Regions from separate parts of the Methylobacterium sp. SD274 genome, predicted to be linked through region 2. Evidence: riboswitches for the same ligand, from Rfam matches in the RefSeq annotation. Region 2 holds a riboswitch; each other region holds the start of a gene.

Region 1 (4,274 bases), on a different contig from region 2:
GGCATCACCCGCGGCGCACGCGCCAAGCGCATCGCCGTCCTGTTCCAGGGTGGGAATGCCAATTGGCCGATGCAGGTACGGGACCTCGTCGCCCTCGGTCGCCTGCCGCATCGACGCGCGTTCGGCGGGCTCGACGCATCCGACCACGCCGCCATTGCGCGGGCCATGGCCCGGACCGACATGACGCGGTTCGCCGAGCGGACTGAGCCAACCCTATCCTCGGGCGAGCGGATGCGGGTGCTGCTCGCCCGTGCGCTCGCCGTCGAGGCCGAGTGGCTTCTCGCCGACGAGCCCATCACCGCCCTCGACCCGGCCCACCAACTCGACGCCATGATGCTGCTGCGGAGTGTGGCGTCGGCCGGGACCGGCGTCGTCGCCGTCCTGCACGACCTATCGTTGGCCGCACGGTTCTGCGACCGGATCGTGGTCCTGGATGCTGGACGTGTCGTTGTCGACGGGTGCCCCGACGTCGCGTTGACCGACCGGCTGCTTGCAAGCGTATTCGGCGTCGCGGTCCTGCGTGGGGTCGCGCCGGATGGAAGCCCCTACATCCTGCCCTGGAACCGTTCGGGGCCCAAACCGGAGGACATTGATGCAGCCTTCCCCAAACGGTCCTGATGCCACCGTCGCCCTCCTGCGCGAGGCGCTTGCCAATCCGACCACGGCTTGGAGCCTTGGCAGCTTCGGCGCCATCGCCGAGTTTATGCGCGATCCAAACGAACCCATCCTGACGCTGCCGGATGAGCGCCTTGGAATGGCGACCACACGCGGGGCCATCGCCCTAACCCCGAGCTCCGACCTGCGGCCCGTCGCCTACGAGACCGCCGTCTCGTCCGGCTGGAACCACACGCTTGCCCTCTGCCTACCGGAGGCGACCTGCGCGATGAACCGCCGGACCGTTGTGACGGAGCTCGGGCCCGACCGGAACGCTGCCCGGGTCGAGGATCGCGACGGCATCCTGTTCGACCTCGGCCTCGGCCTTCTCGCCGTCGACGCCTGCGTGCGGGCAAGCGATCCGGAGGCCGTCGCGCAGCTTCGGGCCGGCGTCGGCATGCCGCTGTTCGACCACGCCAACCCCATCGGGCCGCGTCTCGTCGCCATGAGCCCGCACCGGGTTTTCCTGGCGCGGATCGGACGCGTCGAGGTCTACGCCCCGATCCCCGGACCCGGAGGGACCAGTCCGGAGGGCCCGCATACGCATGTGCTGCCCAAGCTCCTGCGCAGCGGCCGCACCCATGCGGCCACAACCCCGATCCCCGCGGGCTGGGTTCCCTGTGCCGGCCTTCACCCGGCCCATCCCTATAAGGACATGTTGGGAGGGCGCATCGCCTTCGATGTGGGCCGCTACGAAGCGTTTCAGACGCTGCTCTACCGGTGGGGGGACCCGGAATTAGTGGCGATCAAGCGTGGGGAAGCCGAGACGCCCGGCGGTACCGTATCCAGTCGCCACGCCCAGAGCGCACGCCGCGTCGCCGATGCCCAGGCGCGTTACCTGCGGGGCGAGATCATTGAGAGCTTGGCCAGCGACGACGAAGACGCGGAGGCGACGGCCTGACCGTGCGGTCGTCGGTGTCCGGCGGGAATCGTCCGGGGGCCCCCCAGAGGGTGATCGGCCTGATCGGCTGCCCGGGCGCGGGGAAGACGACCTACGCCCGTCGCTTCAACCCTCTCGACGGCTGGGTCCACCTCACCCTCGACGACTTCCGGCAGACACTCTGGCCGCCGCACCGGCAGGTCTACTGGGAACTCAGGCAGGGCTCACATGACGATGCGGCTCGGGAAGTCCTGCACCAGGTCAAGGAAGCAGCCCTGGATGCCGCCCTGACGAAAGGCTTCAGCGTGGTGATGGCGGACACCCATCTCACCAGACCCGTGTTCGAGCGCGAGCTCGGGATCGTCGCCCGACACGGGCTCACCGTGGAGTGGAAAGTGTTCGACGTGCCGTGGGAGGTCCTGAAAGCCCGCAACGCTGAGCGCGGTCGCGTGGACCCGTCGCATCGCCAGCCCGATGAGGTCCTCCGGTTCACCTACGAGGTTTTCCAATCCCCGGACGCTTGGTGGCGTAGCTTGCCGCCGCAGCAGGTCGAGGTCCTGACCTGACGGACGCAGCGTGCGATCCGTGTTCCCAAGTGTTGCCGGCAGGGCATAACCCCTCGTGCATTGCACTTGGTCCGTTGACGGGCATGGGCGTCGGCATGTTAGCTCGGCCGTGACGGTTCCTCCCCGGAGGATCAAAAGGGAACGCGGTGCGGGGGTAGCCCCAACGCCGCGGCTGCCCCCGCAACTGTAAGCGGCGAGCCCTTCGCCACCGACGTCACTGAGCGGCCTCGCTCGGGAAGACGGTGAAGGGCGATGACCCGCGAGCCAGGAGACCTGCCGTCAGTCGTGGTCACACGCGAGACACGCTGGGCGGGGTGCCCCGGCGGGTGCGGAAGCATGCGCGTTGCGCGTGGTTCGGCCTCGTTCGCGGTGACGTGCCACTGCCGTCGCCCGAGGCCCATCAACGTGTACCGTTCACCGTCCATCCCGCTGATGTCCGTGCTGGCCCTGTCCTGCGCGATCCCCACCGCCGTCGCCGCCCAGGGGGCGCCCTCGGGCGAGACCGCCGTGGTGCTCGACGCGCTGTCGGTCGAGGGTACCCTTTCCGCCATGCCGACCTACCGGGTGCCCGAGCTCTACAGCGGCACCAAGACGGTGACGCCGCGCCGCGACCTGCCGCAGCAGGTCGACGTGGTGCCCCGGGAGGTCCTGGTCGACACCGCCGCGACCCGGGTCGAGCGCGCCCTCGACTACGTGCCCGGGGTCGGCAAGCAGAACGACTTCGGCGCCCAGAACCTCGCCCTGTACTCGGTGCGAGGCTTCGCAACCCAGGATATCTTCCAGAATGGGTTCAACATCGCCCGCGGCTACAACGGCGCCCCCGACACCCAGAACGTCCAGTCCATCGAGATCCTGAAGGGCCCGGCCGGCGCCCTCTATGGCCGCAGCGATCCGGGCGGGACCGTGAATATCCTCACCAAGCAGCCCGTAGCGCGACCCTTCGTCGAGATGGGCACTCTGTTCGGCAGCTTCGGCACCGCCCGCACCACGGTCGATGCCGGCGGTGCGTTGAGCGAGGACGGCAGCGTGCTCTACCGCTTCAACGGCGCGCTCGCCCGCCAGGACAGCTTTCGCGATTACGTCGACGGCGACCGGGTGCTCTTGGCGCCGGTGGTGAGCTGGCAGGTCACGCCCGATACCAAGATCACCTTCGAGGCGCAGTACCTGCGCAACCGCCAGACCTTCGACCGCGGCACCGTCGCGGTGAACAACCGCCTCGGCCTCGTCCCGCGCTCGCGCTTCTTCGGCGAGCCGGGCGACGATTCCGTGTCTGAGAGCGCGCTGCTGCAGGTGCGGTTGGAGCACGCCTTCAACACCGACTGGCATTTGCGGGTCGCCACGCACCTCAACACCGGTAGCCTCACCGGCCTGCAGACCGGCGCGACCGGGATCCTCGACGACGGGCGCACGCTGCTGCGCGAGTTCCGCCGGCACGACTTCACCTGGGGCGTTGCCATCGGCCAGGCCGAACTCGTCGGGCGCTTCGAGACCGGGCCCATCGCCCACACCTTGCTGCTCGGCCTGGAGTACGAGCTCTACAACAGCACCGAGAACCTCCTGCGCTCGACCCCGCGCCTCGACCCCTTCGCCATCGACCTGTTCAACCCCGTCTACGGGCAGGCCAAGCCTCCGTTCACGCGCCGCTACAGCGCCAGCGAGAACGTCGGCAACACAGCGGTCTACCTGCAGGACCAGATCGCCCTCAGCCCGGAATGGAAGCTGCTGCTGGGCAACCGCACCGACTTCTACAACCAGACCTTCCGCGACAAGGTCGCGAACGAGCGGACCGAGCAGGACCGCACCGGGTTCTCGCCGCGTGCCGGGCTCGTCTACCAGCCGCTGTCGTTCCTGGCGCTCTACGGCAACGTCGCCGCCTCGTTCCGCCCCAACACCGGCTTCGACAGCGCCTCCCGGCCCTTCGCTCCGGAGACGGGCTTCGCCTACGAGGTTGGGGCCAAGCTCGACCTGTTCGACGGCCTCAGCGTGACGGCCGCCGCCTTCCACATCGAGAAGGAGAACGTGCTCACCACCGATCCGGCGGACTTCTTCTTCCAGATCGCCGCGGGGGCCGTGCGAAGCCAAGGCTTCGACGTCAGCCTGGTCGGGCAGGTCACGCCCGAGTTCCGGGTGATCGGCGGGTACGCCTTCATCGACGCGGCGGTCACCCGGGACGA
Region 2 (4,274 bases):
AGCGCCGGGGCGCGCCGGGATAGACCCGGAACACGCTGTTCGAACTCTCATAGTAAGTGGTGTCGAAGATGTTCTCGACGTTAAGGCCGAAGCGCATGTTCTCGTAGCGGTAATAGGCCAGCGCATCGACAGCGATGTAGGCCGGCAGAGAGAAGCCCGAGCCCGATGCGTCCCCGGCGCGTTCGCCAACCCCGCGCACGCCGCCGCCCAGGCCGAGGCCCTTCCAGGGGCCGGCCTGGACCTCGTGCACAGCGAGCAGGCTGCCCGAGTGGCGCGGGATGTTGATCAGCGGTGCGCCCACCGGCAGCACGTTATCCTTGGTCACCACTGCGTCGGCGTAGACGTAGCCCGCCAGGATCTTGATCTCGGGGGTGATCTGGCCTGCGGCCGTGAGTTCGAAGCCCTGGCTGCGCACGCCGCCCGCCGCCAGCGAGAAGCCGCTGTTGTTGGGGTCGGCCGTCAGCACGTTCTGCCGCTCGATGCGGAAGGCCGCCGCCGTCAGGCCGAGGGCGCCTCCGAACAGATCGAGCTTGGCACCCACCTCGTAGCCGATGCCAGTCTCGGGCTCGAACGGCTCCGCGCGGGCCACCGCGAAGGCGTCGGGGCCGATATTGGGCCGGAAGCTGGTGCCGACATTGGTGTAGAGCGAAAGCTCAGGCAGGGGCTGGTAGACGAGCCCGGCACGCGGCGTGGCCGCCACCCGCGATTGCTCTGACTGGGTCGAGTTCGTTCGCTCGCGAAAAGATTGCTCGAAGAAATCGAACCGGGCCCCGAGGAGCGCCTTCCACTCGGGGCTGAGCGCGATCTGGTCCTGGACATAGAGGGCGGTGTTGGTGACTCGTTCCAAGTTGTTGCGCCGGATCGTGAGCGGCGGCAGGGCCTGGCCGTAGCGGGGATCGTAAATGTCGAGGCTGTAGGGGCTCTGGCGGAAGTTCGAGCGATCATAGACCACGCGGCTATCCGTGCTCTCCCGCTCGAAGCCGAGAAGCAGGGTATGACCGAGATCACCGGTGGCGAAGCGCCCCACCACCTCGGCCTGACCGATGGCGGTATCCCAGCGGTAATCGCGGAAGTTCCGGTCGCGCAGGACGGTGCGATTGTCCGCGGCGAGGCCACGGACCTCCGCCGATTCCCCGACCAGCGAGCCGGTGTTGAAGTGGGTGGCGAGGCGCATCTGCCAATCGGCGTTGAAGCGATGCTCGACCCGCACCTGCATCGTGTCCGAGCTCTGATACGTGCTCTGCCCCGGCTCGCCGAGGAAGCGGGAAATCGGCAGGAAGCCGAGTTGGCGGTTGATCGCAATCACACCCCGGTCGACCACGACGCGATTGCGCAGGAACTCGGTCTCGACGGTGATTTTCGTGTCCGGCGTGACCTGCCAGCTCACGACGGGAGCGACGAGGAGCCGGTCGCTGTCGACAAAATCGCGAAAGCTGTTCTGGCGTCCGCCCGCAAAGTTAAATCGGTAGAGCAGCGTGCCGTCCTCGTTGAGCGCGCCACCGGCATCGACCGTGTCGCGGAACTGCTCGAAAGAACCCCAGAGACCGCCCATCTCGACGAAGCGCTCAGCGGTCGGCTGTTTGGTGACGAAGTTGACGAGGCCACCTGGGTCACTGCGCCCAAACAGGCCGCCACCGGGGCCCTTGAGCACCTCGATGCGCTCGACGTTCTGGGTGTCGGGCGGCGGCGGCGAGCCTCGGTTGATCGGGAAGCCGTTACGGTAGAGTTCCGAGGTAGTCGTGCCACGGATGGCGTAGCTGAACACCGTCAGGCCGCCAAAATTGTTCTGCTGGGCGACGCCGGGCGTATAGTTGAAGACCCGGTCGACGCGGGTGGCGGCGAGATCTGTGATGACCTCGCGCGGCGCAACGGTGACGATCTGGGGCACGTCGCGCTGGGGCGTGTCGGTCTTCGTGCTGCTCACCGCCCGGTCGGCCCGGTAGCCCGGGGTCGGACCGATCAGGCCTATCCCCGGGGAGGGGCCAGCACCAGCGACCACTGGAGCGCTCCCGCCAGTAGCCTCCACGGAGAGTTCCTCCAGCGTGACGGCCTCCTGCGCCCGGGCCTCCAGTGCAGGCGCGCCCGCCGAAAGGATTGCGGCAAGCGCGTAGTGCGATCCTCGACGCCTCGACATCCGACGACGCTTGGCCGGAACGGGCAGGGTCAGGATCGCAACCTTCGAGGTCGCCAGGTTGGGACGAAGGGGCACCGGTGCGCTCAAGGTTGTCGAGCGACGGCCGAGCGGGTGCCCTCGCGGGACCGGCTGCGTCAGTAGCCAAGCCCGCTCATGCGCTCCGCCGGGACACCCCGCCCGAGAGACGTATCGTTGTGCAAGGCAGGTCTCCTGGCTCGCGGGTCGTCGCCCTCGCCTCGGCCTTCCCAGTACGTCGCACCAGTGACCATGGACGGTGAGGGCTCACCGCTAACAGTTGCGGGGGCAGCTTCGGAAGCGCTCCTGCGAGCACCCCGAATTCCCTCTTAGCCCGCGAGCCGACGACCCGCAGGAACCTTGACGGTCAGACATTCGCCGGGCGCCGCCGCATAGTCAATCGAGGGGGCGTCATTTTCTCGCAACATTGTAACATTGCATCAGTCTGGTCCCGGACCGTTGTCCGTCGCCAGATGGATTGGGACAGTCCGCTCTTTTCAGGTGCGGAGGCTCTGATCCATCGGGGGTGAAAGGTTATGCAGCCTGCGCCTAGTGGCGCAATCGGCCGATGCTCGATGGCCTCCACGATAAGCGCTTATGGACGTCTTCTGGTCGAAAGCAGTCGGACCGCATTCCACCCGATCTAGTCGTAGGTCTTTGTCTGCGAGGTCGCCTGGAAGCGGACCTTCCCGGGGTCTGCAACGGGTTGAAAGCGGAAGCTCTACCACGCTCATCATCAGGGGCGGCGCGAGGTCGGTCGTGATGATGCCGGCCTTACTGAAGCGCCAGGGGCGGTCCCCTTGGCGCCCCGTGCTCTGCAATCCAATCCGGCAACACTGAGCGGAGTTAATCGCTTCAGGGTGACGCCATCCAACAAGCTACGTGAGTTTTGCTTGGTGAAAGCGTTGTGTTTCGTACCAAACTTACTCTATGGGGCGTCCACGGATCCTCAGAGAAAATGCTATGGCCGACAGCACCCAAAATTCTCAGCCAGACTACATCAAACTCGCAGCGGACATCGTCGCCGCCTACGTCTCCAATAACTCTTTGCCAACAAGCGCCTTGGGCGAGTTGCTGAGCAACGTGCATGCTGCCGTCAGCAGTCTTGCGATTGGTGGAACCGGTACGGTGGCCGAGGACAAGATCGAGAAGGCGACGCCGGCTCAGATCAAGAAGTCCATAACGCCCGACCATCTCATCAGCTTCGAGGATGGCAAGCCCTACAGAACGATGAAGCGGCATCTGACGCTCCGTGGACTGAGCCCCGAGACCTACCGCGCGAAGCATGGCCTACCTGCCGACTACCCCATGGTCGCCGCAAGCTACTCGGCTGCAAGGTCCGCCCTGGCCAAGCAACTCGGTCTCGGGCAGCAGCGGAATGGTGCGGCCAAGGCGAAGGCTGTCGTGCCGGAAAACGCCGTCGTTGAAGAGACCGCTCCGGCTCCGGAGAAACCCAAGAAGGCGGGTCGGCCTCGGAAGGCTGCCGCAGCAGCTTGACGAACATAACGGCAGCATCTCAGGTGCCGTTTCCGCTTGGGTCTCAGAAAATCTCGGCACCCCCAACTCAGGTGAGTGCGACCGCGCAAAAGCGGTTGCACAAGGATGGGCCTGTAAGATTGCACCCCGCAATCTAGCGAGTGCCGTGCCGCCCCCTCGCTGCTCCTCCGCCATGGTGACCCTTTGTCGAACACCGTCAGCCCCATAGGGAGCAACGCTATCCCATTAGTGCGGGAGCAAGTTGGGCAGGCGATCAAGTTAGCTCATGAGATGCGGGCAGAGGTAAAGCGCAGCCGTGCTTTGATGAAAGAAGCGAAGGAAACCCTCCGTAAAATCAAGCCCTATCGCACGAACTTCGACTGAGGTTCGGCGGTCGCACCTTGGTGCATTTGCTCCATAAGGCCGGCTTTTTGGGCATGGTCTCTGCGGAAGCCATGGGGGGCGACGGGAAGCCCTGCGAACGCCGCTCTCAGCAAGGCCCAAGGCGAGAAGCAGCCCCGCCGGCCCCGTGATCAGATCGGGGCGGCGATCTGATCACGGGACCGGCGGGGCGGGCCGTCCATCTCACAGTGAGCCGATACGCAACTTGGCTCGATGGGAGGATGCACCGGGTCGGTTAGCGGAAGGA
Region 3 (4,274 bases), on a different contig from region 2:
ACGAGGCGCATCGGCTTGCCGGTGACCTCGGCGAAGCCCTTGATCCGCAGGACGCCGCTGGTCTCGGCGGCGCGGGCGACGCGGGAGGCCAGATCCTCGGCGCTCGCCGTGGCAGGCACCGCAATGGCCACGGAGTCGAAATCGTCGTGATCGTGGTCCTCGCCCTCGCCGTGATGGGAGGGGCGGGCGTCGAGATCGTCCTCGGCGGCGGCGCCGAGACCGAGGATCACGCGCGGATCGAGGCGGCCATGCTCGGCCTCGACCATCTTCACCGCGCGCGGCAGCTGGCGCTCCACCTCGGCGCGGACCTTGGCCTTGCCGGCTTCGTCGAGGAGGTCGGCCTTGTTCATCACCACGAGGTCGGCGCAGAGGAGCTGGTCCTCGAACACCTCTTCCAGCGGGTTGTCGTGATCGACGCTGGCATCGTCGGCGCGCTGGGCGGCGAGGGCCGCCGGATCGTCGGCGAAGAAGCCGGCAGCGACGGCGGGGCCGTCGATGACCGCGATCACCCCGTCCACGGTCACCCGCGAGCGGATGGCCGGCCAGTGGAAAGCCTGGACCAGGGGCTTCGGCAGAGCGAGGCCGGACGTCTCGATGAGGATGTGCTCCGGCGGGTCAGCGCGGTCGAGGAGCTTGTTCAGGGCCGGCACGAAATCGTCCGCCACGGTGCAGCAGATGCAGCCATTGGCGAGTTCCACGATGTCCTCATCCTGGCAACCCTCGATGCCGCAGGCGGCCAGGAACGATCCGTCGAAGCCGATATCGCCGAACTCGTTGACGATGATGGCGAGCCGACGACCGCCGGCATTCTCCACGAGGTGACGGACGAGGGTCGTCTTCCCGGCTCCGAGGAAGCCGGTGACGATGGTGCAGGGGATCTTCTCGACGATGCTCATTCGGCGGCGTCCGGAATTCTGTCCGCGCGGGGCGGAGGAAACGGGGGAATGCGGGCGACGACGCCTTTGCGGAACGCCTCCGGCCGCGCCTTCCAGGGCACGATGCCGTCGGGCGTCTCCGCGTACAGGCCGATGCCCGCGAGGATGGTTCTGGCGGATTCGACCGGGTCGAGATCGCCGTAAACGTAGGTCCAGCGGCCTTCGGAAGCCACGGCGACCGTGCAGGGGCGCTTGCAGACCGACAGGCACTCGACGCTCTCGACCGCGATGCCCTCGATGGCGGCTTCCTTCACCGCATCGCGCAGCGCCGAGACGAGGCGGGCCCCGGCGCGGGGCTCGGATGTGTCGCCGGCCGTGCGGCAGGTGGCGCAGACATAGAGTACGACCGGGCTGCCGGCCTGGATGTCCTCGTCAGGCATGTGACGTCGCCGGGCTCTTGCGCCCGACGCTGTTCCAGGCCCAGCCGAAGGCGAGGCCGATCACCGCCCAGAACACGAAGGCGATGCCGAGCGACCGAGCGGCGAATTGGGCCGCGTAGCCCGGGGGCAGGGCGGAGGCGGTGTGGCTCGTCTCCGGCGCTCCGGCCAGATGCGGCGCGACGAGGAGCACGATCCCTCCAGCGATGGCGATGGAGGAGCGGCGGATCGCGATGAGGTAGAGCCCCATGGCGGTGGCGGCCGCGGTCATGATCCACCAGAACTGGCGTTCGGCGAGCGGAGCCGCCTCCATGCCGGGTAGTTCCGGCGGGAGGCCGAGGGAAGGGGCGAGGGCCACGGCGAGGAACCCCGCGATCGCGAATCGCAGGCCGGTTTCCGGGCTCGGCTCGCGCCCACAGGCAATGAGAGCCGCGCCCAGTAACAGGGCGTAGCCGACGCCGCCGACCAGGGTCGCGAGGGCGGTGAAGACCATCCGGGGCAGGCCGGGGCCGGGCTGCCAGGCCGGAGCGACCTCGCCGCCTTCGACACCGTCCGTCTTGCCACCATGGTCGTGGCCCGAATGGACGGGCACGAGGAGGGAGGCCGGGGAGGCGCCGCGCGGCATCCATAGCGCGGCTGGCGCCGTGGCTTCGCCGCTCTCGTAACGCTCGGCCGCGATGATCAGCGGCGAGGTGAGGGCGAGCTGCAAGCCCGTGGCGACGACAGCCGCCAGGAAGCCGGCGACCAGGGCCGCCGACACGAGTCGGATCATCATGAAATCAGGTCCTGGCTGAGCGCGAGGCGGTCAGTGGCAGGGGAAATTCTGGGCGTGCCGGAAATCGTGGGCCGCGTTGTGCAGCGCCATCGCCGGGGCGAAGCCGGCCATGAAGACGAGCCCGAGGCCGAGGAAAGCGGCCATGAGCACTGCGCCGAGACGCTCGTTGCTGCGGGTGCCGGTGAGGGCGAGGGTGTTCGTGGTCATCGTGTCAGGTCTCCGGCCGCCCCGCCGGCGGCGTTCGAGGATAGAGCGGGAGGACGATTTGGTCCCCTTCGGAAGGCAGGTCTCCTGGCTCGCGGGTCATCCGGTCCTGCCGCCTTCCCGGATCGCTCCGGTGGCCGATGGCAGGCCCGTCTCCGCTCACAGTTGCGGGGGCAGCTGCGGTTTCAGGCGCGAGCCCTCACCGCATTCCCTTTTCACCCCGTCGCCGGGGCACCGTCCGAACTTCGCTTCTACGCGCTCGCGCGACCGCTGACAACGCGCCGCCAAAGCGTTTTACCGGCTTTGACGGGGCAGGGCGGTTTCGCGCTAAAGGGAGCCATGCGGCAGCCTTCTCCAAGAATGACACTGGTTCTCGGCGGCGCGCGCTCGGGCAAGAGCCTGCATGGGGAACGCCTCGTCGAAGCCCACCCGGCGCCTTGGCTCTACCTCGCCACCGCGCAGGCCTGGGACGACGAGATGCGGGAGCGCGTCGCCCTTCACCGGTCGCGCCGCTCGGCGGATTGGATCACCCGGGACGTGCCGATCGACCTGGCCGAGGCCGTCGCTGCGGCGACAGGGCCGGTGCTCGTCGATTGCCTGACCCTGTGGCTGACCAACCTGATCCTGTCCGAGGCCGATATCGAGGCGGCGAGCGCTGCCCTGATCGAGGCCTGCGGCCGCGCGCCGGGGCCGGTGGTGCTCGTCGGCAACGAGGTCGGTCTCGGCATCGTGCCGGACAACGCGCTCGCCCGCCGCTTCCGCGACGCGGCCGGGCGACTGCACCAGCGCCTCGCCGCGCGGGCCGACCATGTGGTGTTCATGGTGGCGGGACTGCCGATGATCGTGAAACCCCAACCCGGAGCGAGCGCATGAACGATCTGGAGATAAATGACGCGGAGGCCGACCGTCACCGCGAGAAGATGGAGAAGCGCAAGGCCGTCCAGGACGCCGAAGTCGCGGGCAAGACGATCGAGAAGGGCCTGCTCATCGTCAATACCGGTCCCGGCAAGGGCAAGACCACGGCCGGGCTCGGCCTCGTCCTGCGGGCGCTCGGCCATGGCTGGCGGGTCGGCGTGGTCCAGTTCATCAAGGGAGCCTGGGATACGGGCGAGAAGCACGCGCTGAAGGCCTTCGGCGACCGGATCGAATGGCATACGCTCGGCGAGGGCTTCACCTGGGAGACGCAAGACAAGGCCCGCGACATCGCCGCCGCCGAGCATGCCTGGGCCAAAGCCGAGGAACTGATGGCCGACCCGACCATCCGTCTCGTCCTCCTCGACGAACTCAACATCGCCCTGCGCTACGATTACCTGACCATCGACGCCGTGGTGGCGGCTTTCCGGGCGCGCCGGCCCGACCTCCACGTCATCGTCACCGGCCGCAACGCCAAGCCGGCCCTCATCCAGGCCGCCGACCTCGTCACCGAGATGGGCAGCGTGAAGCACCATTTCTCGGCCGGCGTGAAGGCGCAGGAGGGGATCGAATTCTGATGCGGACGGCCTTCCTCTCGCTCGGTCTTCTCGCCACCATGTCGGCGGCGGCCTCCGCGGAGTCCATCACATCCTGGCCGGACACCTATCTCGCCCGCGTCGAGGCGCTGGCGGTGATGGAGGGGCTGAACGCGCGGCTCCTGGCGAGCCGCAGCGCCACCGCGACCCTCGAAGGCTGGTGCTCCGAGCACGGCATGGCGACGGACCCGCGGCTCACGGCGACCCTCCTGCGCGATGTGGACAAGCCCGCCTCGGAAGAGACGCGCCGACGGCTCCAGGCCGTGCCGGATACACCTTTGAAGTATCGCCGTGTCCGGCTCGCCTGCGGCGATCACGTCCTGTCGGAAGCGGACAATTGGTATGTGCCGGAGCGGCTGAACCCGGAGATGAACCGCCTGCTGGAGACGACCGACACGCCCTTTGGCAAGGCGGTCCAGGCGCTGGGCACCACCCGCCAGACCATTGGGGCGGACCGTCTCTGGCAGCCTCTGCC

What was found. Region 2 has a riboswitch for cobalamin ahead of IPV08_RS22395 (TonB-dependent siderophore receptor). Riboswitches for the same ligand answer to the same signal wherever they lie in the genome.
Region 1: another riboswitch for cobalamin. It lies ahead of IPV08_RS22895 (TonB-dependent siderophore receptor); the one in region 2 lies ahead of IPV08_RS22395 (TonB-dependent siderophore receptor).
Region 3: another riboswitch for cobalamin. It lies ahead of IPV08_RS01015 (CbtB-domain containing protein); the one in region 2 lies ahead of IPV08_RS22395 (TonB-dependent siderophore receptor).

What each region holds. Positions count from the first base shown of each region.
Region 1 covers NZ_JADIJP010000044.1:12,784-17,057, reverse strand. Annotated here, with positions in the region: gene IPV08_RS22910 (ABC transporter ATP-binding protein) at 1-618, shown strand, start outside; gene IPV08_RS22905 (hypothetical protein) at 593-1,555, shown strand; gene IPV08_RS22900 (AAA family ATPase) at 1,606-2,100, shown strand; cobalamin riboswitch at 2,197-2,396, shown strand; gene IPV08_RS22895 (TonB-dependent siderophore receptor) at 2,506-4,274, shown strand, end outside.
Region 2 covers NZ_JADIJP010000040.1:9,965-14,238, forward strand. Annotated here, with positions in the region: gene IPV08_RS22395 (TonB-dependent siderophore receptor) at 1-2,134, opposite strand, end outside; cobalamin riboswitch at 2,317-2,527, opposite strand; gene IPV08_RS22400 (MucR family transcriptional regulator) at 3,113-3,646, shown strand.
Region 3 covers NZ_JADIJP010000001.1:214,142-218,415, forward strand. Annotated here, with positions in the region: gene cobW (cobalamin biosynthesis protein CobW) at 1-896, opposite strand, end outside; gene IPV08_RS01005 (DUF1636 domain-containing protein) at 893-1,315, opposite strand; gene IPV08_RS01010 (CbtA family protein) at 1,308-2,087, opposite strand; gene IPV08_RS01015 (CbtB-domain containing protein) at 2,118-2,294, opposite strand; cobalamin riboswitch at 2,351-2,545, opposite strand; gene cobU (bifunctional adenosylcobinamide kinase/adenosylcobinamide-phosphate guanylyltransferase) at 2,652-3,164, shown strand; gene cobO (cob(I)yrinic acid a,c-diamide adenosyltransferase) at 3,161-3,781, shown strand; gene IPV08_RS01030 (hypothetical protein) at 3,781-4,274, shown strand, end outside.